Regions from separate parts of the Cytobacillus sp. FSL H8-0458 genome, predicted to be linked through region 4. Evidence: riboswitches for the same ligand, from Rfam matches in the RefSeq annotation. Region 4 holds a riboswitch; each other region holds the start of a gene.

Region 1 (7,570 bases), on a different contig from region 4:
AAAAACAAGTGAAACCAACAGTAGTTAATAAAAAATTTACAAGATCAGATAATGTAAAAATAAACCATTTAATATTGTGAGAAAATAAAAAAACCCATTGCCGTGGCAATGGGTTAACGAATCATTGATGGACTTCCTCTTCTTCATAAATTGGCACCCATCCTTCAGCAGAAACAAAAATCCGGATGGCAACTACCTTTCTATCATCCTGCAGAGTAAAATAATGGCGGGTATTTTCGGGAACGGATATTAAATCGCCAGGATTAAGGAATACCTCAAAGAATTCCCCATCTTTTCCTTGTATAATAAAAACTCCATGACCGCTGACAATAAATCTCACCTCATCGTCTGTATGATGGTGTTCCTGCTGGAAATTCTGAAGAAGCTGTTCCAAATTCGGTGTATTCTCTGAAAGGGAGATCACATCCTGTGCCTTGTATCCTCTTCTCTCTGAAATATCCTTAATTTCTGCAGCAAATGTATCCAGTATTTCTTGTTTTTCATCATCGGAAAGCAAATATCTCTCCTTGAGGCTTTCAGGCAATTTATCTATTGGCCATTGCTCATAGATAACCTCCTGTTCTTTCAGAAAAGAAGCAGCCTCTTCCTGGTTCCTGATTTCTTTTTTTGAGTTTTTCAATACGATGTATGCCAAACTAATCAACCCTCTCTATTAAAATATTTTCGGCATTGTTTAAAAACTGAGCTTGCCAATTACACTACTTTGAATAGCTGATTGGGCCTATGTTCCAGAAGCCTTAGCTGATAGCGGAAAAGAAATTCTGAAGCCTCAAGTATCTTCTTAGCCTCAAAGGAGGTTTTGCCCCAAACTGTAATTCCGTGATTTCTTATTAAAATTGCACCTGAATCTTCATGTATATGGGAAGAAAAACATTTTGCCAGAGCAGGAATATGCGCATAATTAGGAATAATCGGAATCCTAAGAACAGCGTCTTCCTCCCATTTATCAAATGCTTTAATGAGCTCTTGTCCTTTAAATGTTACTGCCTCCTGATCACCATAAATTTCTGAGATGACATTATTATCAATTGTATGTACATGAAGACTGCATTCAGCTTTTGTTCTTCTGTATATTTCTGTATGCAGAAGTGTTTCAGCGGATGGCTTAAGATGGGTGGCCCCCACTGGCCGGCCAAATTCATCCACAAGGAGAAAGTCTTCATCAGTGCGTTTCCGTTTATCCTTCCCGCTTGCTGTTACAAGAAATTGAAGCGGACTTGCGCTCACTTTAATCGCAAGATTTCCACTCGTTCCCATGAACCAGTCCCTAACTGCGAGCTCGTCTTTAATATCTGCAAGTTCATTCCATTTTTCATCAAGTGTGCTCATACCCTCACCTCATTTAACTTTTTTAAGGCCTTAATGCAATCATAGAATGTTTCAAAGGAGTTATGCTTAAGGTTCAACTCTTTGCTTTTTTTCAAGAGCAAGTCTCTTGCAATGACAAAGTCCGCCAGTTTTGCAGCCTCAAGGTCGGTTATTGAATCACCGATTACCACTTTCACTGTGTCCTCATCCTCTAATTTCCTCATAATGGAAGGCTTGCAGCAGCCGCAATTATTATCGCATTTTTGATCACAGCTATGGGGCCATAAGATTTTTATGGTATCGCCGCTAAAATCGGAACTATTGCAGAACACTGCTTCAAAGGGTCCATACTTGTCCAGAACGGGAGCCACAAAAAAATCTATGCCCCCGCTTACTATATAAAGCGGTATATCTTCTTCTGCCAGATAATCGACAAATGTCTGAAATCCCTCTCTTACTTTTGCATTTTCTAATACGAAATCTGTGAGTTCAGCTTTCAGATTGCTTGGGAGAAGGGAAAACATCTTTCCCACTCCCTCTTTAATAGAAATTTCCTGCTGCAGAACTTGATTTTTAATCCCTTCCCATTGGGAGGGAGCAAAATGCTTCATAATATTGATGATGTTATCTTTTTCGGTAATAGTTCCATCAAAGTCGCAAAAAACCGTTATTTTAGCCATTCTTTACAGCCACCTCTTTGTACCCCCACAAATCAATCGCTCTTTTTAATTCAGGAAGGTCTGTTCGAGCATCGGCCAAAGAAGCTCCCTTTAAAGTCAAATCAATCGCCTGGCGGAATGCCAAACCGCCTCCTCTTGCCCCATCCGGATGCCCGTGTACGCCGCCTCCGGCATTGACTACACTGTTTATTCCGAAGTCTTCAAAAAGCAAAGGCACTAAACCCGGATGGATGCCGGCTGAGGGAACCGGAAAAGCTCTTTTGCAGAAATCATCCGCTGTCAGGCTATCCGCAATTGATAGAGCCTGTGTTTTTTCAAGGGCAACTGTCCCATAAGGTGATGGGAATAGAGACAAGTCAGCTCCTGCATACCTGAGCAGTTTGCCTAAAAGCAAAGGATAGGAGATTCCATAAATACTTGAAGCTGAGAGGGCTCCGCTAACTGCAGGATGTGCCATGATAGGCAGTTCAATCTCATTATCTTCCCTTAAAGACTGTAATACATCGAGCCCATAAGAGAATACATTGAAGAGAAGCAGATCAGCCCCAAGACTGGATGCCTTTCTTGCCTTATCTTTTAATTCAAACGATCTGCCTGTTAAATTGACAGCATATAAGGTCCGATGGCCTGTTTCCTCATAAACCTGACTTAACACCTTTTTTCCTTCTTTTATCCGCGCTTCTAACGGTGTTAGGCTGTTTTCAAATAAAATCTCATCGTCTTTCACAAGATCTATGCCGCCCATGGCCTGTTCCCGCAGCTGTGAAGTCAAAAAATCCATATCTTTGCCGAGCACTCCTTTGAAGATGCTCATCAGTAGAGGTCTGTCATATACATTTAATTTTCCCCTCAGCCCTTCAATCCCAAATCGAGGTCCGGGGAAAAAACTTTTTAGTTCATTGGAAAATTGTAAATCCAGCAGTTTAATCTTTCCGTCCAGTGACAGTTTACCAAAGACTGTTGTTAATATTGCCGGTAAATCCGGACTAAAATTTACAGCAGGATAGGCGATCTTAATAATCGCAGCTGTTTCCCTGCTTTCTGCATCTCTTGTAAAGGTTTCAACAGAAACGACCCTGCCTTTATGCTTCTCCAGCTGCTGCTTTTCAAGCTCCGGCAGATGGGTCCATGATCCCACTGTTAAACCTAAAGCGATTTCCTCCGCTTTTTTCTCCGGATTATGTTTTTCATCATGTACAAGGTACGCTGCAATAATTTCACTCATGAATCTTCTTCCTTTCAATATCAAAGAATGAAAAAAATAAAAAACCTCTTCAAATAAGAAGAGGTTAGCATAGCAATCTAACATCTTCTTATCTTTCAGCTATAAGCTGCAAGATTTAGCACCGTGCTTAAGTTTAAGTCGGTTGCCGGGCTTCATAGGGCTAGTCCCTCCGCCTGCTCTTGATAAGAAAACGAAATCAATTATTCAGTTAATTTAGAAATTTAATTAGAATTATGACAGTGCTTAATACTTTTGTCAATTTAATTTTTGAAAAAATTTAAATTTTGTATTCGCCCTACCGCTTCTTTAAGTCTTTCTTCGGATGTCAGCAAACCGGCTCTCACAAATCCTTCTCCAAACTGGCCGAACCCATTGCCTGGTGCAACTGCAATATGCGCTTTTTCCAGCAGATACTCAGCAAACTCTTCAGATGTAAATGATTCCGGGACCTTAAGCCATGCAAAAAAAGAGCCCTTAGGAGCTTGTACATCCCACCCAATTTCCCTGAGGCCGGAAATGAAAGTATTTCGTCTGGATTCGTAGATCGAATTCAACTCTTTTACACAATCCTGGGAGCCTGACAGAGCAGCTGCTGCAGCTTCCTGAACAGCTCCAAACAAGCTGACGTAAAGATGATCCTGCATCAGGTTCAGTGCTGCAATAACGCTTGCATTTCCAACTGCAAACCCTACTCTCCAGCCAGCCATATTAAAGGTCTTAGATAGTGTATAAATTTCAATTCCAACCTCTTTTGCACCTTCTGCCTGAAGAAAACTTACAGGTCTTTTTCCGTCAAATCCAATTCCGCCATATGCAAAGTCATGAACGATGCATATGGCGTGGCTTCGGCTTATTTCAACTGTTTTCTGAAAAAAATCTATGTTTGCCACTGCTCCAGTAGGGTTATTTGGATAATTAAGAAACATCAATTTGGCTGAATTAAGCTCCTCAGCTGACAATTCAGTGTATACAGGCAAGAAGTTATTTTCCTCTCTCAGAGGCATTGTCACCATTTTTGCTTTAGCCAGCGCAACTCCTGACCAATAATCAGGATATCCCGGGTCCGGAACCAATACGCTGTCCCCGGGATTTAAAAGGCATTGAGGGATTTCAACAAGTCCTGCTTTGCCTCCAAAAAGGATGGCTATTTCAGTATCGGGATCCAAATCTACATCATATTCCCTTTTATAAAAGTCAGCTGCTGCCTTTTTTAAATACGGGTAACCCTGAAAAGGAGAATACTTATGGTTTTGAGGGTTTTCAGCTGCACTTTGAAGACGCTTGACAATATGCTCCGGGGTAGGCAGATCAGGATTTCCCTGTCCCAGATTGATGACATCATGACCCTGTTCAAGCTTATTACCCACCTTAGCTGTCAAAGAGGCAAAAAACTGTTTAGGCAGACTTTTTAAAAGTGCTGATTGCGGATAATTAATCAAATTGTTCACCTGCTTAAAAAAATGATTGAAAATATAGTCACAAATGATATAACGTAAATGATAAGCTGTAAAGTAAAATTTAGAAAATTTCTATCTATCGGACTAATCATATCATAAGGAAAAGATGATTGTGGGGGAGTTAAATGAAATTAAAGATTGCCTGTTTACAAATGGATATTGCCTTTGGAAAACCTGAGAAGAATTTTATAGCGGCTGAAGCCATGATTAATAAAGCTCTTAAGTCTAATCCGGACGTTTTGGTTCTTCCGGAGCTTTGGACGACAGGCTATGATTTGACCAGATTAGATGAAATAGCAGATCAGGATGCTGCCTTTGCACTGGCTTTTTTGAAAGAGGCAGCACAAAAAAACAAGGTTCACCTGATTGGCGGTTCTGTTGCAAAGAAAACTTCCGAGGGCATTTACAATACTCTGCTGATTGTAGACCACAATGGTGACCTTTTGCATGAATACAGCAAGCTGCACTTATTCAAGCTTATGAATGAACATCTCTATTTGAAAGGAGGGTCAGCCAGGGGAGGGTTTTCGCTGGACAAAAGGAAATTTGCAGGAATGATTTGTTATGATATCCGTTTTCCTGAGTGGGTGCGTATCCATACAGCGGAAGGTGCAGAAGCTGTATTTGTAGTAGCCCAATGGCCATTGGCCCGGCTTTCACATTGGCGTTCGCTTTTGATTGCACGTGCCATTGAAAACCAGTGCTATGTCATTGCATGCAACCGTTCCGGCTCTGATCCTGCTAATGTCTTTGCAGGTCATTCAATGATTATAGATCCTTGGGGTGATGTGCTCGCTGAAGGCTCTGAAACTGAAGAAATCCTGCATGCTGAAATTGACCTGGATAAAGTGAAGGAAGTCCGCAGCTTAATTCCGATTTTTGATGACCGCAAACCGGATTTTTACCGCGGATGACTTTGCAGAGGGCCCTGTCAGGGCCCTGCTTACCCTTCTATTTTTGACCACATTTCAGGTGGATTTAATTCGTAAATGCCATTTTCGCGGTACATATAATGGTTAATTATAAATTCTCTCCGTATAGTAGCATAGTCTTCATGATACTGTTTGATATATTCGTTAAGCTCTTTTTCTTCATATTTTTTGCCCATTTTCAAGCCTTTAATTAAATGCTCAAAAACCATGAGTTTCTTCTTTCTCTGAGCTGGAATATTCTTCAGCTTTCCATCTCTGGTAAAAAAATTTTCAATAACCTTCTGGTTTTCTGAATTTTGTTCCTCCATTTTTTCAACCTCCTCTTTGTCTGCCAATTTTGCAAGAACACCTGACTGGTGTTTCAGTACGGATTCATTCAGATAAAAATAAACAGTATTTTTATCTCTTCTTTGATAAACGAGGTTTATTTCCCGCAGTTTATTTAGGTGATGGGTAATGGTAGGCGGGGTTAAGCCAAGCTTTCCTGCTATCGCCTGGCCATGCAGCGGCCCTTTGGCAAGGAGAAAAACAATCCGGATTCTGGTAGGGTCTCCCATTGTCTTATAAAAAGCTACTAAACGATTTAATTGCATAAATACGTGCCTCATTTCGATTAATATCTAATTAGATATTAATCGAATATGATTCATTTCGTCAACAGAATATGAAAAATCCAAAAAAAAAATCACCTTAAAAGGGTGATTTGATAACTATTTAGCATAATTGGCCCCTTCAAGGGATAATAATATTTCTTTAATTTCTGTCCTGCTGCCTGCATACCCCGTTAAAGATTTATTCTTGCCGATAACACGATGGCAAGGAATAATGATTGGAAGGCGATTGGCCTTATTTGCTTGTCCAATGGCCCGCACAGCTTTATCTTTCCCTATATTAACAGCAATGTCCTGATAGCTTCTTGTCTCGCCAAAAGGAATGAGGCAAAGCTCTTTCCATACTGCTTTTTGAAATTCAGTTCCATGAGGCTCTATTGGAATATCAAACTCCTTCCTATGTCCGTCAAAGTATTCCTCAAGCTGGAGAGTACACTTTTTGATCAAAGAGTCAGAGGGATCAAATTGCAGGGATAAGACCTCTTCCCCTTCCATAAAGTCAGCTTCCCCCATGTATAAAGCAGAAAGGATTCCATTTTCTGCTACAATGTAAATGTCTCCAGCCGGTGTCACTTTTTTAGAATAAACTCTTCTTGCCATTTCATTCCCGCCTTATAATATGGGCAAATAGATGTGGAAAACAGTTCCTTCACCCAATTTGCTTTCCACTTCAATTGTTCCGTTGTGTTCTTCTATAATTTTATATGTAACCATTAATCCAAGTCCAGTGCCTCTTTCCTTTGTAGTATAGAAGGGCTCACCAAGCTTTTTTATTTTATGCGCAGGAATCCCTGTTCCTTCATCTCTTATGGATATGTGAACTTTATGAGCAGAATCTTTCTGAATGGATACTGTAATATATCCGCCTTTAGGCATGACTTCAATTGCATTTTTTATTATATTGATAAAGACCTTTTTCATTTGATTGGATTCACAGAAAACCTTGGGTAAATTCTGTTCATAATAAGTATTGAATTGAACATTGTGGAGCACGGCCTGGGCACTAAGGAGATCTACTGTTTCTTTCATTATTTGTGAAATGTCTTTTTCTACAAATTTGACAGCTTGAGGCTTAGCGAGAATTAGAAATTCATTAATAATTGAATCAATCCTGCTGAGCTCAGTGGTGATCACATTGAAATACATCGTATGATCTTCTTTAACACTGCCCTCCAGAAGCTGAATAAAGCCTTTAAGAGCCGTCATTGGATTTCTGATCTCGTGTGCAATCCCTGCTGCCAATTCTCCAATGACATTCAAGGTGTCTGATTTCCGAAGCTGTTCTTCCATTTCCAGCTTTTCAGTAATATCTTTAAATGTCGTCATACTGATATTA
Region 2 (7,570 bases), 120 kb from region 4:
GATGATGTTAATCAGCACCTGTTTAATTTTATCTTTTTCACATTCCACAAAGAACTTGCCGGGTGCCTGAGTTAATTCGATCAGGATATTTTCCATGACTGCCTGGCTGTTTAAAAGAGTAATCACACTTTTTACTACGTTTGTCAGGCAGGTTTTTTCCATTTCAGTTATCTGAGGTTTGGCGAGAACGAGCAGGTCATTGACGATGCCTTCAATCCGCTCCAGCTCATTTAGAATGACCTCCGCGAAATTGTCTTTATGTTCTTCGTATAATAGCTGTGTAAAGCCTTTTATGGCTGTAAGCGGGTTGCGGATTTCATGGGCAATGCCTGCTGCAAGCTGACCGACAACGGATAGTTTTTCAGCATTCTGCAGTTTTTCCTCGGTCTTCTTTTGTCCGGTTACATCTTTGATAATGATTTGGTAGACCTTTCTGTTCTTAAAAGTGGTTGGGATCAGCTGGACTTCGGCTTTTCTTATTTGTCCGTCAGTCCGGATCAAATTAAGCTCAAAATTCACGCTTAGCTTTGTTTGCAGAAAATCATCGAGGGTGGAATGTTCTGAAGGAGGAGTGTAGTCGTGGAGGGAGGTGCCGATCATCTCTTTGATGCTCGTATACCCGAAGAGCTTCTTCCCTTCATTATTGATATAGGTCCAAATCCCCTTTTGAGTCACCATTCCGATCGTATCCTTGGAGTACTCCACCAGAAAACGGTACTTTTCCTGTGTCTCAAGAATTTCCTCTTCCATGATAATTCTCTGTGTCATATCCCGGATGATGCACATCATTTCTTTATCGTCATTAATGACTGAAAAATTGGCTTCCAGCCAAAGATAATGCCCCTCATTATGCCTGAAGCGAAAGGTCACCCGTTTATGCGGAAGCTGTTCGAGCTCGGCCAATGCCTCTCTTAGAAGATCCCGGTCATTTGGGTGGCAGTATGTATAAAGGCTGCTCCGGTAAATGTCCTGCTGCGAATATCCCAGCATCGGCAAGCAGGAAGGGGAGACATATATAGCAATGCCTTCTTTTGTCACTCTTGCAATCACATCGCTGGAATGCTGAATGGCCAGCTGCAGATTCCTCGCTTCGACTTTGTCCGCGAATAAATCTGCCGGATTCTCGGTCATAATCATTTTTGTTCCCTCCTTTTTGGGGAAATGGCACTTTTCCATCATTATACAATACAAGTTTAGATTGACATATAGGATAAATTTCACTCTATGCCATCTGGGAAATGGATGCCTTGCCAGGTACTATGCTCATAAGAGCTTTCTAATTTCCTCTCCAAGGATGAATATGCCTTCCTGCAACTCTTCCAGCGAAGCATAAGCATATGAAATTCGAATAAAATGATTCGGCCCGTCACTGTACATGCTCCCGGGATTTATAAGCAGCTTTCTTGAAATAGCCTGCCGATAGAGGCTTCGAATTGGAATATTGGACGGTACTTTCAGCCATATAAAAAAACCTCCTTCGGGAGAATTCCATTTTGCTATCCCGGACAAGTGGGCATCCAATGCATTTAGTGCCGTCTTACGGCGGATTCTCAGCTGCTCACGCACATTTTCCATATGTTTTTGATAGAGACCGGTGGACAGCCACTTTTCAGCTACCCTTTGTGAAAGTGAACTTGACCCATAGTCAGTCTGCATTTTAAGATCTGCAAGCCGGTCGATAACAGGTTCAGGTGCTGCTACCCAGCCTATTCGAAGTCCGGGACTCAATGTTTTCGATAAGCTTCCCATATACAGGACCAGGCCGTTTTTATCCATTGCTTTTAATGGGGGAGGAGGCATCTCATCAAGCCATAGCTCCCGGTAAATATCGTCTTCCACGATCGGCAGCTGTTCTATTCTGCAAATATCAAGCAGGTCACTCCGTCTTTTTTCGGTCATTAAAATTCCAGTAGGATTGTGATAGGAGGGAATCGTATATAAAATTGATTTCCCTTTTTCAAATTTCTTCAGCGATATGCTTTCAGGGATAATCCCTTCCTTATCCATTGGCAAACCTTTTAAATTCATGCCTGATGACCGGAAAAGCTGCAATGAATATAAGTAAGAGGGTTTTTCCAGAAATACAGGTGCCCCTCTCTGCAAAAGACCCAGTGAAACAAGCTGAAGAGCCTGCAAGCCTCCAGAAACAATAAGTATGGAGGAAGGAGAAGCGGCAATTCCGGAAGCTGCTAAATATGCACTGACTGCCTGTCTTAATGGCAAATACCCCTTTGGTTCCTCATAACCGAGTTCACTCAATTCATCCGCGGCATCCTTTAGAACACTCTGCATCGTTTGCACCGGAAAAATCTCAGGGGAAAGCTCACCTTTGCTAAGCTGTATAAATGCAGGGTCCATTTCCAACTCGTTAATTTCCTGAACGATTTGCTCGCTGGCTCTGTGTATCCCTGTATCGATATATTCACTCCAATTGGCATGCTGCCTTGAAGCGAGCAAGGTCCAAGTATTATTAATAACCTTGGTGCCAATCCCAGTTTTCCCTTCTATTAATCCATCTGCAGCAAGTTCTTCCAGAGCAGTGATAATGGTGCTTCGGTTTACTCCGAACTCCTCCGCCAGTTTCCTTTGACTTGGAATTTTACTTCCGATTGGCCATTCGCCTTTGGAAATCTTTCCTTTAATGGCCTCCATAACTTGCTGATATTTTGGCAATTGTTTTGTATCCATCCATCTAACCGCCTTCAGTGAAAATTGGCTGGTAAAATTCTTTCTCCATTGGTTGAGGACATTGTATCAGTTATTGACTATCATGAAAAGCAGCACAGATAATGGCTGGTAATGCTGATAAGGGGGATGAAGTTGGCTGGAAAAAAATTTATGGTTATAGGGGCTCATAGTGCTATTATCATTCTCTGGGCATCCGCATTCCCGGGAATACGGGCAGGGCTTGAATCATACTCCCCGGAGCACCTAGCGCTTTTTCGGCTTTTAATTGGCTCCGCTGCACTTGGCGTCCTTGCACTGCTGAAGAAGATGCGCATGCCGGATATAAGGGATCTTCCTGCTATTTTTATGCTTGGATTTCTTGGTTTTACGGTTTATCATACAGCACTCAACATTGGGGAAAAATCAGTAAGCGCCGGGCCGGCAAGCTTGATTGTCTCCATGACTCCGATCTTTTCCGCTGCTTTGGCTGCTCTATTTCTAAGGGAAAGATTTGGAAGGGTAAGATGGACTGGTTCCGGTGTCAGTTTTGCAGGTGTTGCACTTATTTCATTAGGTACGGGAGGCGGGTTTGAACTCCAATCCGGTATTTTATTCATCCTGCTTGCTTCCATTTCTGAAAGCATCTTTTTCGTATTCCAGACTAAGTATTTCGATAAATACGGATTTTTGGCATTTACAGCCTATACGGTATGGGCAGGGACCATTTTTATGCTGATTTATCTTCCTGGCCTTGGCAATGAGATCTTTCATGCGTCAGCCGAATCTACATTAAGTGTCCTCTATTTGGGGGTTTTTCCAACGGTAATCCCATATATTGCCCTCGCTTTTCTTGCATCCATAGGGGGAGCGTCTGAAGCGGTGAGCTCTCTTTATCTGACTCCAGTAATGGCGTTTGTCATTGCGTGGGTTTGGCTGGGGGAGGTGCCGGCTATGTCATCCATTGTGGGTGGGATGATCGCTCTAGCAGGTGTGGTGATTATTCACCGAAAAGAAAACGCTATTAAAGTTACAGAAATTTATGAAAATGGGTCAAGTAAAAATATTTGAAAAATATGATTGACATCCTTTTCTTTAAGGTGGTAAAGTAATAAGCATATTAACAACCGCATAATAAAAATCTTCTTATCAAGAGAGGTTGAGGGACTGGCCCTATGACACCTCGGCAGCGGACAGCATGTACCGTGCCAAATCCAGCAAGCATTGCTTGAAAGATAAGAAGAGGACCATTGATAAATGCTGCCCTCTTCTTTCTTTTAGAAGAGGGTTTTTGTATTACACAGAAAAAATGCATCAAGATTCTATTCATGAACATATGAATATTTCTTATCGAGAGAAGCAGAGGGACCTGGCCCAATGAAGCTTCGGCAGCAGGCAGAACGCACTGTGCCAAATCCAGCAGGCGAAAAGCCTGGAAGATAAGGAGAGGATTTCAAAAAACCTCTTCTGACGGAAGGGGTAAATTTCAGGATATAATTCTTAGTTTTCACATAGGAATAATAAGAAAATAAAAGGTGACAGGTATCTATACCAGTTCATTCAAGTGGTATAGGTGCCTGTCACCACCAAAGGAGAGATGCTGCATGATAGAGTTTCAAAATTTAAAGAAGGTCTATAAAAGCGGAGGTCAGCAGGTAGCTGCTCTGGATGGAATAGATTTAAAGATTAATAAGGGTGAGATTTTCGGGGTGATCGGCTTCAGTGGTGCGGGAAAGAGCTCTTTGATCCGCTGTGTCAATTGGCTGGAGAAGCCGACTTCAGGAAAGGTCATTGTCAGCGGGCATGATTTGACGGCTTTATCTGTAAAAGAAATTCGCGAAGTGAAAAGAAACATCGGTATGGTCTTTCAGCATTTCAATCTTTTAAACTCGAAAACCGTGTTTGCCAATGTGGCGATGCCGCTCACACTGGCTAAGATTCCTAAGGATGAAATAAAAAAGCGTGTCCATGAATTATTAGACTTCGTGGGGCTTGCCGACAAGGCGAACAGTTATCCGGATCAGCTGTCAGGCGGGCAAAAGCAGCGGATTGGAATCGCCAGGGCGCTGGCAACTCAGCCTTCCATTCTATTATGTGATGAAGCAACTTCCGCTCTGGATCCGCAGACAACCAGCTCGATCCTGCAGCTGCTGAAAAAAATAAATAAAGAATACAATATTACCATTCTGATCATTACCCATGAAATGTCTGTAATCAGGGAGATCTGTGACCGTGTTGCTGTCATCGAAGCAGGAAAAATTATTGAAGAAGGAACCGTCTTTAATGTCTTTTCTTCACCAAAAACCCCAACAGCGAAAAACTTTGTCAGCACAGTCATGAATGATCAAATACCTGACTCCATTAAAGAAGTGATTGAAAAACAGCAGGGGCTTCAAAAGGTATTCAGAATCAATTTTGTCGGAAACTCTGCCGGACAGCCGCTGCTCTCGCAGGTTGCCAAAAAGTTTAATATCGACTTCAACGTCCTGTTTGGAAATATTACTGAACTGCAGGGAATACCTTTTGGCAATCTGATTGTTGAGTTTCAGGGTCCGGACAGTGAAATCAGACGTGCTATTCAGTACATCAGCCAGGAAAAAGTTTCAATAAAGGAAGTGACTTCACGTGCTAGTTAACCAGGAAAAAATCATCGAAGCCCTAATCGAAACGGTCCAAATGGTTGCATTCTCATTGCTGTTTTCAGCACTTATCGGACTGCCGCTTGGCATATTGCTTGTCGTGACAAGGAAAGGGCATCTTTTGGAAAACACAGTTGTTTTTAACATCATAAACAGCATTATTAATATTTTCAGATCAGTGCCTTTCATCATTTTAATGGTAGCCATCATCCCAATCACCCGGATGATTGTCGGGACATCGATTGGAACCGCTGCAGCCGTAGTGCCGCTCGTCTTTTACGCAGGACCCTACATTGCGAGATTAATAGAGAATTCATTGCTTGAGGTTGATCCGGGAGTCATTGAAGCGGCAGAAGCAATGGGAGCGACGCCGGGGCAGATTATCCTTAAATTCCTGATTCCGGAAGCACTCAGTTCACTGGTATTAGGCTTTACCATTGCGACAATCGGTCTGGTCGGAGCATCAGCCATGGCTGGGGCAGTCGGAGGCGGAGGCCTTGGTGACCTTGCCATTACATACGGCTATCAGCGATTCGATACAACCGTCATGCTGATTACCGTTGCAATCTTAGTGGTCATGGTTCAAGGCCTGCAGTCATTCGGAAATATCTTATCCAAAAAAATCAGAAGAAGATAACTTAGGAGGAAACACATCATGAAAAAACTATTTTTATCATTCATTATTTTAGCATTGGCTGTGTTCACTGCGGCATGCTCTAGCACAACTGGCGGAGAAGAAACAAAGAAAGTTAAATTGGGTGTCAGCGGATCAGATACACGCATCTGGGACTTTATTGCCGAAAAGGCTGAAAAGGAAGGCATTGAAATTGAGGTTGTGACATTCTCTGACTATGTGCAGCCAAATGTTGCCCTGGCAGAAGGTGATCTTGATGTAAATGCATTCCAGACAGTCGCCTATTTCGACACTTTTATTAAAGAGCATAATATGGATCTTACACCAATTGCGACAACGGTTTTAGCACCAATGGGTCTTTATTCTGAAAAAGTAGAATCTGTGGAAGACATTCCGGAAGGCGGCAAAATTGCCATTCCAAATGATGCTTCAAACGGCGGAAGAGCCCTTCTTTTACTGGAGGAAGCCGGCCTGATCAAATTATCTGAAGACTATGACGGAAACCTGGACTTGAATAAAATCGTTGAAAACAAGAAGAACCTTGAATTTGTAGAAATGGTCTCAGCGCAGACGCCGCGCGCTCTTCCGGATGTCTCTGCTTCTGTCATCAATAACGGTATTGCTGTAGATGCAGGCTTTAACCCAACTAAGGATTCAGTTTTTATTGAAAGCGAAACCGCTACTCCGTATGTAAATATCATTGCTGTCAGAACAGAAGACAAAGATAACAAAACGCTTAAGAGAATTGCTGAACTTTACCAGGAAGATGATGTAGCTGATTTCATCACGAAAGAATATGACGGAAGCATGATCCCGACTTTCATTCCATTAAGTGATATTGGCTGGTAATTAATTTAAAAAAGGAGGAACAATGATGACGGCACCTGTAAAAGCACTATCCGAACTGAAAGAAGCGATCAGGAAGAATGTTGATGATAACAAGGAACTTTACCTTTCAGCAAGCCACCAGATCCATGCAAACCCGGAAATAGGAAATGAGGAGTTTTTTGCCTCAGGCTTGCTTTCAGGCATTCTTGAGAAGGAAGGATTTGAAGTAGAGCGGGGAGTGGCCGGGCATGAAACAGCTTTCCTGGCCCGGAAAAAATCCGATAAACCGGGGCCGTCCATTGCATTCCTTGCAGAATATGATGCCCTTCCCGGATTGGGCCATGGATGCGGCCACAATATTATAGGCACGACAAGTGTGGCAGCAGCCATTGCATTGAGCAAGGTTATTGATGAGACCGGAGGAGAAGCAGTAGTGCTTGGAACCCCGGCAGAAGAAGGCGGGCCAAATGGAAGTGCAAAAGGAAGCTTTGTGAAGCATGGCTTGCTTGAAGGCATTGATGCCGCCCTCATGGTTCACCCGTCAAACCATACCCGTCTGACCAGTTCATCACTGGCAGTTGATCCGCTTGACTTCGAATTTATCGGAAAGCCTGCCCATGCAGCAGCTTCACCGGAGGAAGGAATCAATGCTCTGGATGCAGTTATTCAGCTGTTCAACGGAATAAATGCCCTCCGTCAGCAATTGAAGGATGATGTGCGGATTCATGGAATTATTACTCACGGTGGGGATGCGCCGAATATTATCCCTGATTATGCAAAAGCCAGATTCTTCATCCGTGCTTCA
Region 3 (7,570 bases), on a different contig from region 4:
TGTCCGGATAAAAATTTGGTTGCGCTATGCAGCACGATATCTGCCCCTAAAGAGAGCGGTTTTTGAAGAGCAGGGGTCAGGAATGTGTTATCCACAAATGTCAGGGCTCCATGCTGTCTTGCCAGTGAACTGATGGCCTGGATATCTGTCACCTTCAGCAGCGGATTGGAAGGAGTCTCTACATAGAAAACTTTCGTGTTGGGACGGATTGCTTCTTTTACTTCCTCAAGATTTGTCATATCAACAAATGTATGCTCAATGCCAAAACGGGATAGGACCTCTGTTGTCATGCGATAGGTTCCGCCATAAACGTCTTCTGTAATGACAACATGATCTCCCTGTGATAAAAGGAGGAATGCTGTGGAAATGGCAGCCATTCCGGAAGAAAAGGCAAACCCTCTAATACCTTCTTCAAGCTCCGCGATGACTTCCTCAAGTGCTTCCCTTGTTGGATTCAGGCTGCGGCTGTAATCATATTTTCCGAACGCATCAATATCTTTTTGATGGAAAGTGGAGGCATGCTGGATCGGTACACTGACAGCTCCTGTTTCCGGGTCGAATTTTTGATTATTGTGAAGCAATTTCGTTTGGAATGTGTAATTCGTACTCATCGTACTGCCTCCTTTAAAACCTTTGCAAAAGCATGTTCAAGATCCGCCTTCAAATCTTCTGCATTTTCGATTCCAACCGAGAAACGCAGAAGCCTGTTACAGACACCGGTTTCAATGCGGATCTCTTCAGGGATGTCCGCATGCGTTTGTGTTGCAGGATATGTTATGAAACTCTCGACTCCACCAAGGCTTTCAGCAAAGGAGATTAGGGAGAGGCTCTGCAGAAAAGGATTCACCCAGGATTCTTCCTGGATCCGGAAAGATATCATTCCTCCCTTGCCTGGATAAAGAACATCTGTTATGGCATCATGGTGTGATAAGAAAGCCGCTAACTCCCGGGCATTTTTTTCATGCCGTTCCATGCGAAGAGAGAGTGTCTTCATGCCTCTGATCAAAAGCCAGGAATCAAATGGGCTAAGGACTGCACCTGCAGCATTGTGGTTCATGGCAAGATCCTCACATAACTGTTTGCCTTTTGCGACAACTAAACCGGCAAGGACATCATTATGGCCTCCAAGATACTTCGTCGCACTATGGATGACAATATCAGCTCCAAGCTTTAACGGCTGCTGAAGAAGGGGGGTGTAAAATGTGTTATCAACGATCAGCAGGATATTATGCCGTTTCGCGATGTCAGCTATCAACTGAATGTCTGTCTCTTCCATCAGCGGGTTAGTGGGAGTCTCCAGAAATATTGCTTTCGTTTTTTCAGTGATTAGCTCTTCAACATTTTCAGGAGTGCTCGTATTTACATATTTGCTCTGCAGTCCCCATTTTTTGAAGCCCTGTTCAAGCAGACGATAGGTTCCGCCGTATAAATCCTTGGAAACAATCCACTCATCTCCGGATTTAAAGAGGGAAAGAATCGTAAGAATGGCAGCCATTCCAGAACTGCAGGCATAGCCTTGATCGCCTTCTTCCAGATCGGCGATTGCTTTTTCAAGCAGCTGGCGGGTAGGATTGCCTGTTCGGCTATAGTCAAAGCCAGTTGACTGACCAATGCCTTCATGCCGGTAGGCGGTGGAAAAGTATACAGGCGGATTGACTGCACCTGTTGCTGATTCGCTCCTGTTTCCGATTTGTGCTAATTTGGTGTCAATATTATACATGCTGGTAAACACTCCTTCGTCATAATAAAAAAAAGCCTTCTATAAGAAGAAGACTTTTTAATGTGAACAGCCATTCTTCTTATCTTTCAAGTTTCTAAAAAACTTGCAGGAATTAGCACCTTTTCAATCAAAATATGATTGCTGGTTGCTGAGGCGTCGTCGGGCCTTACCCTCGACCTCTCTGGATAAGAAATCAAATATTAAATTTTCTCTAAACTTTACTACAGTAAACCGTTAAGAGTCAACACTTTTTTGAATATTTCATGTTATAAAAAATATCTGGCCAGGCATCTTGAGTCCTTCTGCCTTAAATATCTGTTTCAAGGAGGAATAAGGAGGATCTTGAACCAAAAAAACTTTCCATTACATTCTGGAAAGTTTTTTTGGGTATTCATTCTTCAATCAAATCGTTAACCGGCACATCCATTTCTTTTTCAGAATTTGCTTTTGTGTAAATGCGTGCTGTCTTAGTCTGCTCATCTACATGCTGAATGATGATCGGTATGCCATTTAAAGTGACACTGTGCACTTCAGCAGACTCAGCAATCTCTTTTGCTCTGCCTATATTCATGGAAAAACCTCCTGAATTTGAATAATTTTAATGTGCCTTAAAAAGACACATATTATTCTTTTAAAATTAGCCTGGCATAAACTGTTATAGCTAGATCTCTTTAAAGTTCAGAATATTTCCTTTATAATAATGAGGAAAATAATTTTTTCTTGGAGGGAAGCTTTTATGCAAGAACATAGTCACTGCCGTCACAGATTTGCCGAAACAGATGGGCCAGCCGTTTTCCGGACAATTGATGGCATTGAAGTGAATGTTGCCGGCAGCTTATTCCAAAAATGTACAACATGCGGTCATTTTGATTTTCCCGTAGATACCAGAGAAGCCATTGAATCTTCCCTAAAAGAAAACAGAAAAAATACCAATGAATCGAAACAAATCTATATAAACCTGGTAGAAACTTTTTAAAGCCGAAACATTTCGGCTTTTTTTATGTTCAAGTTATTTCATATTTATAAATGTTTACCCTTTTACAAATCATTTTTTTAGAATAAGTTATTGCTAAAAAATTTTTTTAATAGTTTTCCACTATATTCATGTTTTTATCTTTGTACAACTAGATTTTACGTGTTAGAATAACTGTGGAAACGTTTTATCCTCTGAAAAATATTATTATTCGTAAAAATGAATTGTTAATTCATTCAAATGATGGGTATTGTATTTTCAGGGAGAAAAAACGTATTGAATTATTCACTTACAAAACAGTTATGGAGGTAATTTTCCATGAAAAAGCCATTTAATGGTGAGGGACCTTTTGAACAGGGATTTCATGGCCCAAACCTTGGCTACGTTATTGAACTTTATGAAAGATATTTAGAGGATCCATCATCGATTGATCCTGAAATGAAAGAGTACTTTGAAAAGAATGGTTCCCCGCTTGCGAGTGAAGGAACGGCACAAATCGCTTCATCAGCAAATCAGCCAATGAATGCCGGACAGCTTGAGAAAACACTTGCTGCTATTCGCCTAGCTGATAATATCCGCACATATGGCCACTTGGCTGCCGATATTTATCCGCTGGGTAACAATAAATCGGAAGCTGCTTTATTTGAACTGAGCAAATATGGCTTAACTGAAAATGACTTGAAAGAGATCCCTGCTGGTGTCATTACTAAAGATGCCACATATCCTTTACGCAACGGACTTGAAGCAATTGAATTCCTGAAGAGCGCTTATATGGGCCCCATTGCTTTTGAATTCCAGCATATATTTGATGAAAACGAAAAAGACTGGCTCCGCCGCAAAATAGGTGCGAACAGCCACAAGCTGTCAATGCAAAAGGCGGAAAAACTGAAAGTTTTAAGAAGACTGACTGAAGTTGAGGAATTTGAAAAGTTCCTTCATAAAACCTTCGTCGGACAAAAAAGATTCTCCATTGAGGGCCTTGATACAATGGTTCCTTTATTGGATGAAATTGTCTCTGAATCCGTTTCGGATGGAGCAAAAACAATTAACATCGGCATGGCCCACCGCGGAAGGTTAAATGTTCTTGCACATGTGCTTGGGAAGCCGTATGAAATGATTTTCGCGGAGTTCCAGCATGCGCCGAATAAAGAACTTGTTCCTTCTGAAGGATCCATCGGAATCAATTACGGCTGGACAGGCGACGTGAAATATCACCTTGGTCTGGATAAACAGATCAAAGATGAGAATACGACCATTGCCAGACTGACATTGGCTAACAATCCGAGCCATCTTGAATTTGTAGGTTCACTGGTTGAGGGCTACACGCGAGCTTCACAGGACAACAGAACAAAGGCCGGTTATCCTGAAGTAGATCCAAAAGCTGCTTTATCCATTATCATTCATGGAGACGCAGCATTCCCTGGTCAGGGAATTGTAGCAGAAACACTTAATCTCGGACAGCTGACTGGCTATAATACTGGCGGTTCGATCCATATCATTGCCAATAATACAATTGGTTTCACAACAGAATCACATGATTCACGCTCTACCAGATATGCAAGTGATCTGGCCAAAGGGTATGAAATGCCAATTATGCACGTTAATGCAGACGAACCTGAAGCAGTAGTTGCAGCGGCAAGGATTGCCTGCGAATATCGTGCTAAATTCCAGAAGGATATCCTCATCGACTTAATCGGATACCGCCGTTTTGGACATAACGAGATGGACGAGCCTATGACGACGAATCCTCTTATGTATAATATTGTACGCAAGCGGCCAACCGTGAAAGCGCTGTATGCTGAAAAGCTTTTAAATGAAAAGATCATCAGCAAAGAGGAAGCTGAAGGCGTCCATAATGAAGTACTGGAAAAAATGAAGGCAGCCTATGAAAAGGTGCCAAAAGAAAAGAAGGAAGCTGAGTTAACCGATCCTCCTGAAACTGTCGAAAAGGGTCTGCCAAAAATTAATACAGCCGTTTCAATTGATAAACTAAAGCAAATCAATGAAGAATTATTAAAATGGCCGGAGGATTTCAAAGTATTTGATAAACTCGGCAAAATTCTGCAGCGAAGATTGGAAGCGCTTGAAGGGGACGGCAAGATTGATTGGGGTCTCGCAGAAACACTGGCATTTGCAACCATCCTATCTGATGGTACACCTGTCAGACTGACTGGCCAGGATTCAGAGAGAGGAACATTTGCTCAAAGAAACGTTGTTCTGCATGATCATACAACAGGAAAAGCGTATTCACCTTTGCATAAGCTCTCAACTGCCAAGGCTTCATTCGCTGTCCATAATAGTCCATTATCTGAAGCCGCTGTTGTAGGCTTTGAATATGGATATAATGTATTTGCCCCGGAAACGCTTGTTTTATGGGAAGCTCAATATGGTGATTTTGCCAACGCAGCACAGGTAATGTTTGACCAGTTTATTGCTGCCGGCCGTGCAAAATGGGGCCAAAAATCTGGTCTAGTCATGCTCCTCCCACATGGTTATGAAGGACAGGGACCTGAACATTCAAGTGCGCGCCTGGAAAGATTTCTGACTCTTGCAGCTGAAAATAACTGGACAGTTGCCAATCTTTCTTCATCAGCACAGTACTTCCATATTTTAAGAAGGCAGGCTGCTATACTCGGAAAAGAGGAAGTTCGTCCGTTAGTGATCATGTCTCCGAAGAGTCTGCTGCGCAATCCGACTGTCGCTTCAAATGGACTGGAATTGAGCGAAGGAGAATTCCGATCGGTTATAGAACAGCCTGGTTTAGGTCAAAATCATGAAAAAGTGAAACGCATCATTCTTGGAACAGGAAAGATCACAATTGATTTAGCCGAAAACCTGAAAAACTATCCGGATCAGGATTGGTTCCATATTTTACGTGTGGAAGAAATCTATCCGTTCCCAATGAATCAGATTAAAGACATCTTAACACGTTATCCAAATGTGGAAGAAATTGTCTGGATTCAGGAAGAACCTAAAAATATGGGTGCGTGGAATTTCGTTGAACCTAGACTGAAAGAAATCGCAGGCAGCCATATCGATGTCAGCTACATCGGTAGAAAACGCCGATCAAGCCCGGCAGAAGGCGACCCGACTGTTCATAAGAAAGAACAAGCACGTATAATAGATGAATCACTAACTCGCAAGCAAGAAGGAGGAAATTAAGGTGGCAGAAATCAAAGTTCCAGAATTGGCGGAATCCATTACAGAAGGTACGGTGGCACAGTGGCTGAAACAGCCTGGTGACACTGTTACTAAAGGTGACTATGTTGTCGAACTTGAAACGGACAAGGTAAATGTTGAAATTATTTCTGAACACAGCGGAGTTTTACAGGAAATCAAAGCCCAGGAAGGCGACACGGTTAACGTAGGTGAAACCATTGCTATCGTTAATGAAAGCGGAGAAGCTGCACCTGCACAGGATAAAGCGGAAGAAAAGCCTGAAGCAGCTAAAGCGGAAGAGCCAAAGACAGAGGAGCAGCCTGCACAGCCTGCTGCTGAAGAAAAAACTGGCGGGCAGCGTCCAATCGCTTCACCGGCAGCACGTAAACTGGCAAGAGAAAAAGGCATTGATCTAAGCCAGGTGCCGACAGCCGATCCACTGGGTCGAATCAGAACACAGGATGTTGAATCCTTTAATCCTAACCAGGCAAAACAGCAGGCTCAAACACCAAAACCGGCAGCAGCTTCCAAACCTGCTGAACAGCCGTCAGGCGGAAAAGAAGTGGAACGGATCAAAATGTCCCGCCGACGCCAGACAATTGCAAATCGCCTGGTAGAAGTTCAGCAAACGGCAGCCATGCTGACCACATTCAATGAAGTGGACATGACAAATGTAATGAACCTTCGCAAGAAGCGGAAAGATAAATTCTTTGAAGAAAATGATGTAAAGCTTGGCTTCATGTCATTCTTCACCAAAGCGGTCGTTGCAGCACTTAAGAAGAATCCTTACTTAAATGCTGAAATTCAAGGCAATGAAATCGTTCTGAAAAAATTCTATGATATTGGTATCGCTGTTTCAGCTCCTGAAGGTCTTGTCGTTCCGGTTGTCCGTGATGCAGACCGCAAAAACTTTGCGGAAATCGAAAAGGATATCATGGACCTTGCAGTGAAGGCAAGAGACAATAAGCTTGCTCTTTCAGATCTGCAGGGAGGAAGCTTCACCATCACAAATGGCGGTGTATTTGGCAGCATGATGTCTACGCCAATTCTGAACGGACCTCAGGTTGGTATCCTTGGAATGCACTCCATCCAGCTGCGCCCGGTTGCGATAGATGCTGAAAGAATGGAAAACCGTCCAATGATGTACATCGCACTATCTTATGACCACCGCATTGTTGACGGAAAGGAAGCTGTAACATTCCTGAAACGCGTCAAAGAACTGATTGAAGATCCGGAAAGCCTTCTTTTTGAAGCCTAATAACTAATGAAACCAGAGTGGAGTTCCGCTCTGGTTTTTTTAATAGCATAGGAAACTATAAAAATGAACGATATTAATAGCTCTGTGGAAGAGTGTCTGCATCCAGCTCCAGCGCCTACCCCCTCGAGGTGTCGGGGGTGAGCAAGGCGCTTCCGCTTTCGTTATGGAAAATTATTTGCATTAAGGAAACAATGTACAGGTTATGAATAGTATATTAAAAAGCGGGTGATAACCTTGAAAAGAAGGCAAATGAAAATTCTGCAGTATAGTGCGTTGTTAAAGAAATTAGGGGTTATAAGTGAAGAGGAATATGAAAATATAAAAAAAGCAAACAAACTTACAGCATACGTCCGAAGATAATAAAAAAAGCGGGAATAGCTCCCGCTCTACATATTCACTAAGTATTTGGCTAACTAATATGGATTTTGAAACTTACTCTTTAAACGGTCTTAAGCCCCGT
Region 4 (7,570 bases):
GATACAGCCCTCTTCTTATGAAGAGGGTTTTTCTGCTTTTAAGAAATGAAATACAAACATTTTTATAGAGGAGAGATAGCGATGACGGACAAACAGAAAAATTACCGCTTTGAAACAATTGGAGTACATGGGGGGCTGAAGCCTGACCCTGTAACTGGCGCGAGGGCGGTCCCAATTTATCAGAATAATGCTTATCAGTTCAAAAATACAGATCACGCTGCAGACCTCTTTGCCCTGAAAGAGCCGGGATATATTTATAGCAGGATACATAATCCCACTGTCAGTGTGTTTGAGGAAAGAGTGGCCCTGCTTGAAGGAGGAGTGGGTGCGCTGGCCCTTGCCAGCGGCCAGTCTGCTATTACACTTGCCATTTTAAACATCGCCGAAGCTGGTGATGAAATTGTTGCCGCATCCAATTTATATGGGGGTACTTATAATTTATTTGCAGTTACACTTCCCAAGTATGGAATAAAGGTAAAACTGGTGGATCCAAAGGATCCGGAAAATTTCCGGAGCGCCATTACAGATAAAACAAAGGCTGTCTTCGCCGAAACGATTGGAAACCCCAGCCTGAAAATCCTGGATATTGAAAAGGTTGCCGCAATTGCACACGAAAACGGTGTCCCCCTGATTGTCGATAACACTTTTGCTACCCCTTATCTTTGCAGGCCTATTGAACATGGAGCTGACATTGTCATACACTCTGCGACAAAATGGCTGCTCGGCAATGGGACCACAATGGGGGGAGTTATAGTAGACGGCGGGAAATTTGACTGGAATTCTCCTAAGTTTCCGGGCTTTACAGAGCCTGATCCGAGCTACCATGATATTGTCTATAGCGAAGCAATTGGCGAAGCTGCTTATATTATAAAAGCACGGGTACAGCTGTTAAGAGACTTAGGACCTGCAATGAGTGCGCAAAGTGCATTCCAGTTCACTTTGGGTCTTGAGACTCTGCATGTGAGAATGAAGGAACATGTTGCCAATACCAAAAAGGTAGTGGAATATTTGGAGGCGCACCCGGCCGTTAATTGGGTGCTCTATCCAGGTCATGAAAGCCACCCGGACAAAGACTTGGCAGATAAATATTTGCCAAAAGGAGCCGGGGCAGTGGCTGTATTTGGAATTGCGGGCGGTCGAGAGGCTGGAGCCAAGCTGATCAATAGTTTGCAGCTATGGGCACATGTGGCAAATGTCGGGGACGCAAAGAGCCTGATTATCCACCCTGCAAGCACGACTCATCAGCAGCTGGATGAGGAAGGTTTAAAAGCTGCAGGAGTGCCGGAGGACTTGATTCGGATTTCGATCGGCATCGAAAATGCAGAAGATTTAATTGAAGACCTGGAACAGGCGATAGAAGCAGCTGCAGGTCTCACATCGCTAGCTGCAAAAGCGTAAAGGAAAATTTACCATTCACTTTTTTCCGAAAGTTTGAAATTTCATCGTTGACACCTTTTTAATGGCTATGATACGATAGCAAACGTAATTAAAAAACTGCTTAATTCATTTAAAGTATTAATTTAATATAGAACGTTACGCTCTTATCAAGAGAGGTGGAGGGAAGTGCCCTATGAAGCCCGGCAACCGTCAATTAGTTGAAATGGTGCCAATTCACTCAAAGCATAGCTTTGATAGATGAGAGAAAGGACTAAATTTTTTTATGCCTTTCTGCTCATGTGCAGAAAGGCATTTTTGCTTTTGCGCATGAAAGCCTATTTAGAGTGAAGAATAGGGAATAAAAGCAGTCTATTAATTATTATCTGTATCTTTCGATAAAAGAGGTGACTATCACGTTGATTTCCATAAAAGATGTACAGAAGATATTCTCTTCAAAAAACGGTCAGGTAAAAGCAGTTGACGATGTAAACCTGGAGGTAAAAGAAGGAGAAATTTTCGGTGTTATCGGATACAGCGGTGCAGGTAAAAGTACCTTAATCCGCATGCTGAATGGGCTGGAGCTTCCTACCCATGGCAGTGTAACAGTAGCAGGCAATGAGGTTTCAAAGATAAAGGGAAGCAAGCTAAGAAAAGCGCGGCAGGAAATAAGCATGATTTTCCAGCACTTCAACCTGTTATGGTCGAGGACAGTAAGAGAGAATATTGCATTTCCGCTTGAAATCGCAGGGGTTTCCCGGCAGGAAAGGCTCAAAAGAGTAGATGAGCTCATTAAACTCGTCGGTCTGGAGGGAAGAGAAGATGCCTATCCTTCCCAGCTTAGCGGGGGTCAAAAGCAAAGAGTAGGGATTGCCAGAGCCCTAGCCAATAATCCAAAAGTGCTGCTTTGTGATGAGGCAACATCTGCCCTTGATCCGCAGACAACAGACTCCATTTTGGAGCTGCTTGTTGACATCAATGAGCGGCTGGGCTTAACCATTGTCCTCATTACACATGAAATGCACGTAATCCGTAAAATCTGCCATCGGGTTGCTGTTATGGAAGGCGGCCGGATTGTGGAAATCGGCCCTGTATTGGATGTCTTTAAGAATCCGAAAGCTGTGATTACAAAGCGCTTTGTCCAGCAGGTGACAGAGCCTGAAGAAACGAAGGAAACGATTGATCATCTGGTCGATTTGTATCCAAAAGGAAAAGTAGTCCAATTAGGATTTGTCGGCGAATCAGCTGAACAGCCATTGATTACAAACCTGATCCGTCACTTCCAGGTAACTGTTAATATTCTGCAGGGGAAGATTTCCCAGACACAGAATGGTTCCTACGGCACCTTATTCATCCATGTTGATGGAGAAGCAGAGGAAGTTGCAAAAGCGATTGAATTTATCCATTCTCAGCAGGTGGGCGTGGAGGTGATTTCCAATGCTTAATGAATGGTTTCCAAATGTGAAATGGGACTCCATGTGGGAAGCTACTGTGGAAACTCTCTATATGACAGCTATTTCTGTTATTGCAACCTTTATTTTAGGAGCAATTTTGGGGCTGCTGCTCTTTTTAACCTCAAAGGGGAATATCTGGGGAAATGCAGCAATCAATAAAATTATCTCAGCGTTCGTCAATATTTTCCGTTCGATTCCATTTATTATCCTTATTGTATTACTGATTCCATTTACGAAGTTTTTGCTTGGGACAATGATTGGGGAGGATGCAGCATTGCCTGCATTAATTATTGGTGCTGCCCCGTTTTATGCCCGAATGGTGGAAATCGGCTTGAGGGAAATAGATAAAGGTGTAATTGAAGCGGCCAAGTCTATGGGCGCAAAAACAAGCACGATTATCTGGAAGGTTCTGCTTCCGGAATCAATGCCCGCCCTTGTTTCAGGAATTACCGTTACAGCCATCGCGCTGGTTGGCTACACAGCCATGGCCGGTGTTATCGGTGCTGGGGGACTTGGAAACCTCGCTTACCTGGAAGGATTCCAGAGGAGCCGCAATGATGTGACGGTTATGGCGACTGTCATTATTCTAATCATCGTATTTATCATCCAGTTTATTGGAGATATCATAACAACAAAATTAGACAAACGTTAAGGAGAGATTGACATGAAAAAATGGTTATCACTTGCTCTTGCACTTGCAGTAGCACTTGTTCTTGCAGCTTGCGGAACTTCGGAAAAAGACGGCAATGCCGGTGAAGGCGGAGAAAGTAAAGAAAACACTAAAATTACAGTAGGGGCTTCCAACGTACCTCACGCTGAAATTCTTGAAGAAGCAAAGCCATTACTTGAAGAAAAAGGCTTTGAACTTGATGTTGTGCCATTCCAGGATTATGTATTGCCAAACCAGGCTCTTGAGTCTAAGGAGCTGGATGCAAACTATTTCCAGCACATTCCTTACCTTGAGTCACAGAAAGCTGAACATGGATATGATTTTACAAATGCAGGCGGAATTCATATTGAACCAATCGGAGTATATTCCCAAAAGTATAAGAGCCTTGATGAACTTCCTGAGGGTGCATCAATCATCATGAGCAACTCAGTAGCAGACCATGGCCGTATTCTCTCCATGCTTGAAGCAGAGGGACTTATTACTTTAAATGAAGATGTAGAAAAAACGGAAGCAACTCTGGAAGATATTAAAGAAAATCCTAAAAAGTTAAAGTTTGATACTGAATATGAAGCATCACTTCTTCCTCAAATCTACAATAATGGAGAAGGGGATGCAGTCCTGATCAATTCCAATTATGCAATTGATGCCGGGTTGAATCCTCTTGAAGATTCAATTGCAATTGAAGACAAAGATTCACCATACGTAAATGTAATTGCAGTCCGCACAGGCGATGAAGAAAAAGAAGGAATTAAAGCTCTTGTAGAAGTGCTTCGTTCTAAAGAAATTCAGGATTTCATTCTTGAAAAATATAAAGGTGCCGTTGTGCCGGTATCTGAGTAAGGCAGAAATGCAGGCGTTCACAGCGCCTGTTTTTTTTGTGGATCAGCAGCCCCACTTCCCGTATAGATTGAAATGCAATCAAACATACTAACCTTGATACTATTTGAAATGGAGTGGAGATCGATGGAACATTATCATGAACCTTCAAACTCAATAGAAGAAGCCCTGCATGATTATAAAGTCGGATTAGGTGTTTTCACTGAAAAAATGCCTGATTTGGCAAAGCATTATAATGCTTTTACAGAAGCCTGCTTTAAAGAAGGGGTTTTATCCCAAAAAGAGAAGCAGCTGATCGCGCTCGGCATCAGTTTATATTCTCAGGATGAATACTGCATTATTTACCACACCAAAGGCTGCATTGATCAAGGGGCGTCCGAAGAAGAGATTCTTGAGGCAGTAGGAGTAACAGCAGCTTTTGGTGGCGGAGCGGCCATGAGCCAGGCGGTTACGCTCGTCCAGGAGGCCATGACCGAATTGAATCAGCAAAATCACTGAAAATCTTCTCCTGCTTGGCAGCAGGAGTTTTCTTTTGCAATGATGATTTTTCAGAAAATTTATAAAAACAACCATTTATCCAGAGCATTCGGCCAGTATTCTAAGGAAAGGAAGTATGAAAGCGTTTCACCAGTTCTCATTCCTTATTTTGCTAAAAAAATCAGGTTTTTTCCGCTTTGTGCGGGGTATAGTTTGAGTGTTAAGATTTTAGATGTAAAACCAAATGCTGAAAAGCATAAAAACCGAAAGGATTGATTCATTATTAGTCAGTTACAGCTGAACTACACGAGTGAAATGGAAAAAGCTATGCAAGCTGCCCATGGAGTTGGATATGAAGTGTACAGCCGGAAACATGATATTCGAATGGAAGTTGAAAAAAGACGTGAAGAAGATTATCTTCAGAGCCAGCGCTTAGTTGCAGATCTTGAAAGAAAAATTCATTCCTAAGTTAAAGGTATATATAATAATGAAGTAAATAGTAACCAGTGCCAATGATGCACTGGTTTTCTTTTTGCAGTACATGAAATTTCAGTACCGGGAAAAAATAGACAGGACATGCTGGTTTCCGGTAATTTCACTCTTTGATGACAAAGATTTTATATGATAAAATTTATATTTACAGGCTTTCTAAACTTTTTCGTTTGAAAAGTTTGTTAATGGTCTTAAAGAGTTGCTATGATATTTGATTTGTTATAAGATTGTAATGAGAATAAAATGAGAATAGAGATTTGCGGATGAAACCGATTTACAAATCTTCTTTTATTGACGGAGGTATATATTATGGCAGGATCAGTACTTACAATTAAAGACCTTCATGTTGCTATTGAGGGAAAAGAAATACTAAAAGGTGTAAACCTTGAGATTAAAGGCGGAGAAATCCACGCAATTATGGGGCCGAACGGTACAGGTAAATCTACTTTATCTTCTGCTATCATGGGCCATCCAAAATATGAAGTAACACAGGGAAGCATCACTTTAGATGGTAAAGATGTTCTTGAAATGGAAGTTGACGAGCGCGCACGTGCCGGCCTGTTCCTTGCAATGCAATATCCAAGTGAAATCAGCGGCGTAACAAATGCCGATTTTTTACGTTCTGCAATTAACAGCCGCCTTGAAGAAGGAAATGAAATTTCTCTTATGAAATTCATCCGCAAAATGGACAGCAAGATGGAATTCCTTGAAATGGATCTTGACATGGCTCAGCGCTATCTTAATGAAGGTTTCTCAGGCGGAGAAAAGAAGCGCAATGAAATTCTTCAATTAATGATGCTTGAACCTAAAATGGCTATCCTGGATGAAATCGATTCCGGTTTGGATATTGATGCATTGAAGGTTGTTTCAAAAGGAATCAATGAAATGCGCGGAGAAGAGTTTGGATGCTTAATTATCACACACTACCAGCGCCTTCTTAACTACATCACACCTGACCATGTTCACGTAATGATGCAGGGCCGCGTTGTAAAATCAGGCGGACCGGAGCTTGCACAGCGCTTAGAAGCTGAAGGATATGACTGGATTAAGAAAGAATTGGGCATTGAAGACGAAACAGTTGGGCAAGAAGCGTAAGCGTTAGGGGGATCACTATGACAACGGAAATAAAACTACCATTTGATAAGGAATATGTTAGTTCCTTTTCAAAAGATATGGGCGAGCCGGCATGGCTGACAGAACTCCGTCTAAATGCGCTTGCAGACGCGGAAAGCCTGCCAATGCCAAAGCCTGATAAAACCAAAATAGGTAAATGGAACTTCACACAGTTCGAAAAGCACATTGTCGGAAGCGAAGACTTTGCGTCTCTAAACGACCTTCCTGAGGATGTAAGAAACCTGATTGATACAGAAGCTGGCGATCAGAATTTATATATTCAGCGCAATAATAGACCAACTCATTTGTCTGTATCTAAAGAACTTCAGGAAAAAGGTGTTATTTTCACAGACATCTTTACAGCGGCAAGAGAACACAGCGAGCTTCTTCAGAAATATTTTATGAAGGATGGCGTCAAAACGGACGAACACCGTTTAACTTCTTTGCACGCGGCTCTTTTAAACGGCGGAGCGTTCTTATACGTTCCGAAAAATGTGGAAATTTCAGCGCCGATTCAGGCTGTATATATCCATGATGATAAAGAGGCAAACCTGTTCAACCATGTATTGGTTGTAGCTGAAGATAACAGCTCAGTTACTTACGTGGAAAACTATGTTTCTGTAGTTGAGGAAGCGAACGGTATCTTCAATATTGTTACAGAGGTCATTGCCAATGCAAATGCACGAGTACAATATGGTGCGGTTGACACACTTGCTAAGGGAACAACAGCTTATGTGAACCGCCGCGGGGTTGCAGGCCGTGATGCCCGCATTGAATGGGCTCTTGGACTTATGAACGATGGCAATACAGTTTCAGAGAATACAACTAACCTTGTTGGAGACGGTTCTTTCGGGGATACTAAAACAGTTGTTGTAGGACGCGGAGAACAGACTCAAAACTTTACAACGAAAGTAGTTCATTTCGGAAAGAATTCCGAAGGCTACATTTTAAAGCATGGGGTTATGAAAGACTCTGCTTCATCCATCTTTAATGGAATCGGTAAAATCGAGCATGGGGCTTCCAAGTCAAATGCCGAGCAGGAGTCACGCGTACTGATGCTAAGCGAAAAAGCGCGCGGGGATGCCAACCCGATTTTATTAATCGATGAAGATGATGTAACAGCAGGACACGCAGCTTCAGTTGGCCGTGTGGA

What was found. A riboswitch is a leader RNA that binds a small molecule or an ion and turns the genes downstream of it on or off. The one in region 4 is predicted to bind S-adenosylmethionine.
Region 1: it holds a riboswitch for S-adenosylmethionine, as region 4 does, so the genes downstream of both, NYE23_RS13180 (2,3-diketo-5-methylthiopentyl-1-phosphate enolase) here and NYE23_RS21975 (methionine ABC transporter ATP-binding protein) in region 4, are expected to answer to the same signal.
Region 2: it holds a riboswitch for S-adenosylmethionine, as region 4 does, so the genes downstream of both, NYE23_RS22585 (methionine ABC transporter ATP-binding protein) here and NYE23_RS21975 (methionine ABC transporter ATP-binding protein) in region 4, are expected to answer to the same signal.
Region 3: it holds a riboswitch for S-adenosylmethionine, as region 4 does, so the genes downstream of both, NYE23_RS09120 (methionine biosynthesis PLP-dependent protein) here and NYE23_RS21975 (methionine ABC transporter ATP-binding protein) in region 4, are expected to answer to the same signal.

Annotation. Positions count from the first base shown of each region.
Region 1 covers NZ_JBBOBR010000001.1:2,701,549-2,709,118, forward strand. Annotated here, with positions in the region: gene NYE23_RS13165 (1,2-dihydroxy-3-keto-5-methylthiopentene dioxygenase) at 122-655, opposite strand; gene NYE23_RS13170 (methylthioribulose 1-phosphate dehydratase) at 715-1,350, opposite strand; gene NYE23_RS13175 (2-hydroxy-3-keto-5-methylthiopentenyl-1-phosphate phosphatase) at 1,347-2,009, opposite strand; gene NYE23_RS13180 (2,3-diketo-5-methylthiopentyl-1-phosphate enolase) at 2,002-3,234, opposite strand; SAM riboswitch class I at 3,320-3,423, opposite strand; gene NYE23_RS13185 (pyridoxal phosphate-dependent aminotransferase) at 3,495-4,673, opposite strand; gene NYE23_RS13190 (carbon-nitrogen family hydrolase) at 4,817-5,605, shown strand; gene NYE23_RS13195 (DUF2087 domain-containing protein) at 5,635-6,216, opposite strand; gene NYE23_RS13200 (methylated-DNA--[protein]-cysteine S-methyltransferase) at 6,334-6,834, opposite strand; gene NYE23_RS13205 (PAS domain S-box protein) at 6,847-7,570, opposite strand, start outside.
Region 2 covers NZ_JBBOBR010000002.1:241,702-249,271, reverse strand. Annotated here, with positions in the region: gene NYE23_RS22600 (PAS domain S-box protein) at 1-1,137, opposite strand, end outside; gene pdxR (MocR-like pyridoxine biosynthesis transcription factor PdxR) at 1,264-2,688, opposite strand; gene NYE23_RS22590 (DMT family transporter) at 2,821-3,735, shown strand; SAM riboswitch class I at 3,808-3,906, shown strand; SAM riboswitch class I at 4,009-4,110, shown strand; gene NYE23_RS22585 (methionine ABC transporter ATP-binding protein) at 4,269-5,300, shown strand; gene NYE23_RS22580 (methionine ABC transporter permease) at 5,290-5,940, shown strand; gene NYE23_RS22575 (MetQ/NlpA family ABC transporter substrate-binding protein) at 5,959-6,786, shown strand; gene NYE23_RS22570 (M20 family metallopeptidase) at 6,812-7,570, shown strand, end outside.
Region 3 covers NZ_JBBOBR010000001.1:1,874,507-1,882,076, forward strand. Annotated here, with positions in the region: gene metC (cystathionine beta-lyase) at 1-611, opposite strand, end outside; gene NYE23_RS09120 (methionine biosynthesis PLP-dependent protein) at 608-1,720, opposite strand; SAM riboswitch class I at 1,797-1,912, opposite strand; gene NYE23_RS09125 (H-type small acid-soluble spore protein) at 2,112-2,291, opposite strand; gene NYE23_RS09130 (hypothetical protein) at 2,457-2,696, shown strand; gene sucA (2-oxoglutarate dehydrogenase E1 component) at 3,012-5,855, shown strand; gene odhB (2-oxoglutarate dehydrogenase complex dihydrolipoyllysine-residue succinyltransferase) at 5,857-7,110, shown strand; gene sda (sporulation histidine kinase inhibitor Sda) at 7,543-7,570, opposite strand, start outside.
Region 4 covers NZ_JBBOBR010000002.1:117,077-124,646, reverse strand. Annotated here, with positions in the region: gene NYE23_RS21980 (O-acetylhomoserine aminocarboxypropyltransferase/cysteine synthase family protein) at 82-1,398, shown strand; SAM riboswitch class I at 1,539-1,642, shown strand; gene NYE23_RS21975 (methionine ABC transporter ATP-binding protein) at 1,794-2,819, shown strand; gene NYE23_RS21970 (methionine ABC transporter permease) at 2,812-3,480, shown strand; gene NYE23_RS21965 (MetQ/NlpA family ABC transporter substrate-binding protein) at 3,493-4,338, shown strand; gene NYE23_RS21960 (carboxymuconolactone decarboxylase family protein) at 4,462-4,833, shown strand; gene NYE23_RS21955 (hypothetical protein) at 5,128-5,280, shown strand; gene sufC (Fe-S cluster assembly ATPase SufC) at 5,614-6,399, shown strand; gene sufD (Fe-S cluster assembly protein SufD) at 6,417-7,570, shown strand, end outside.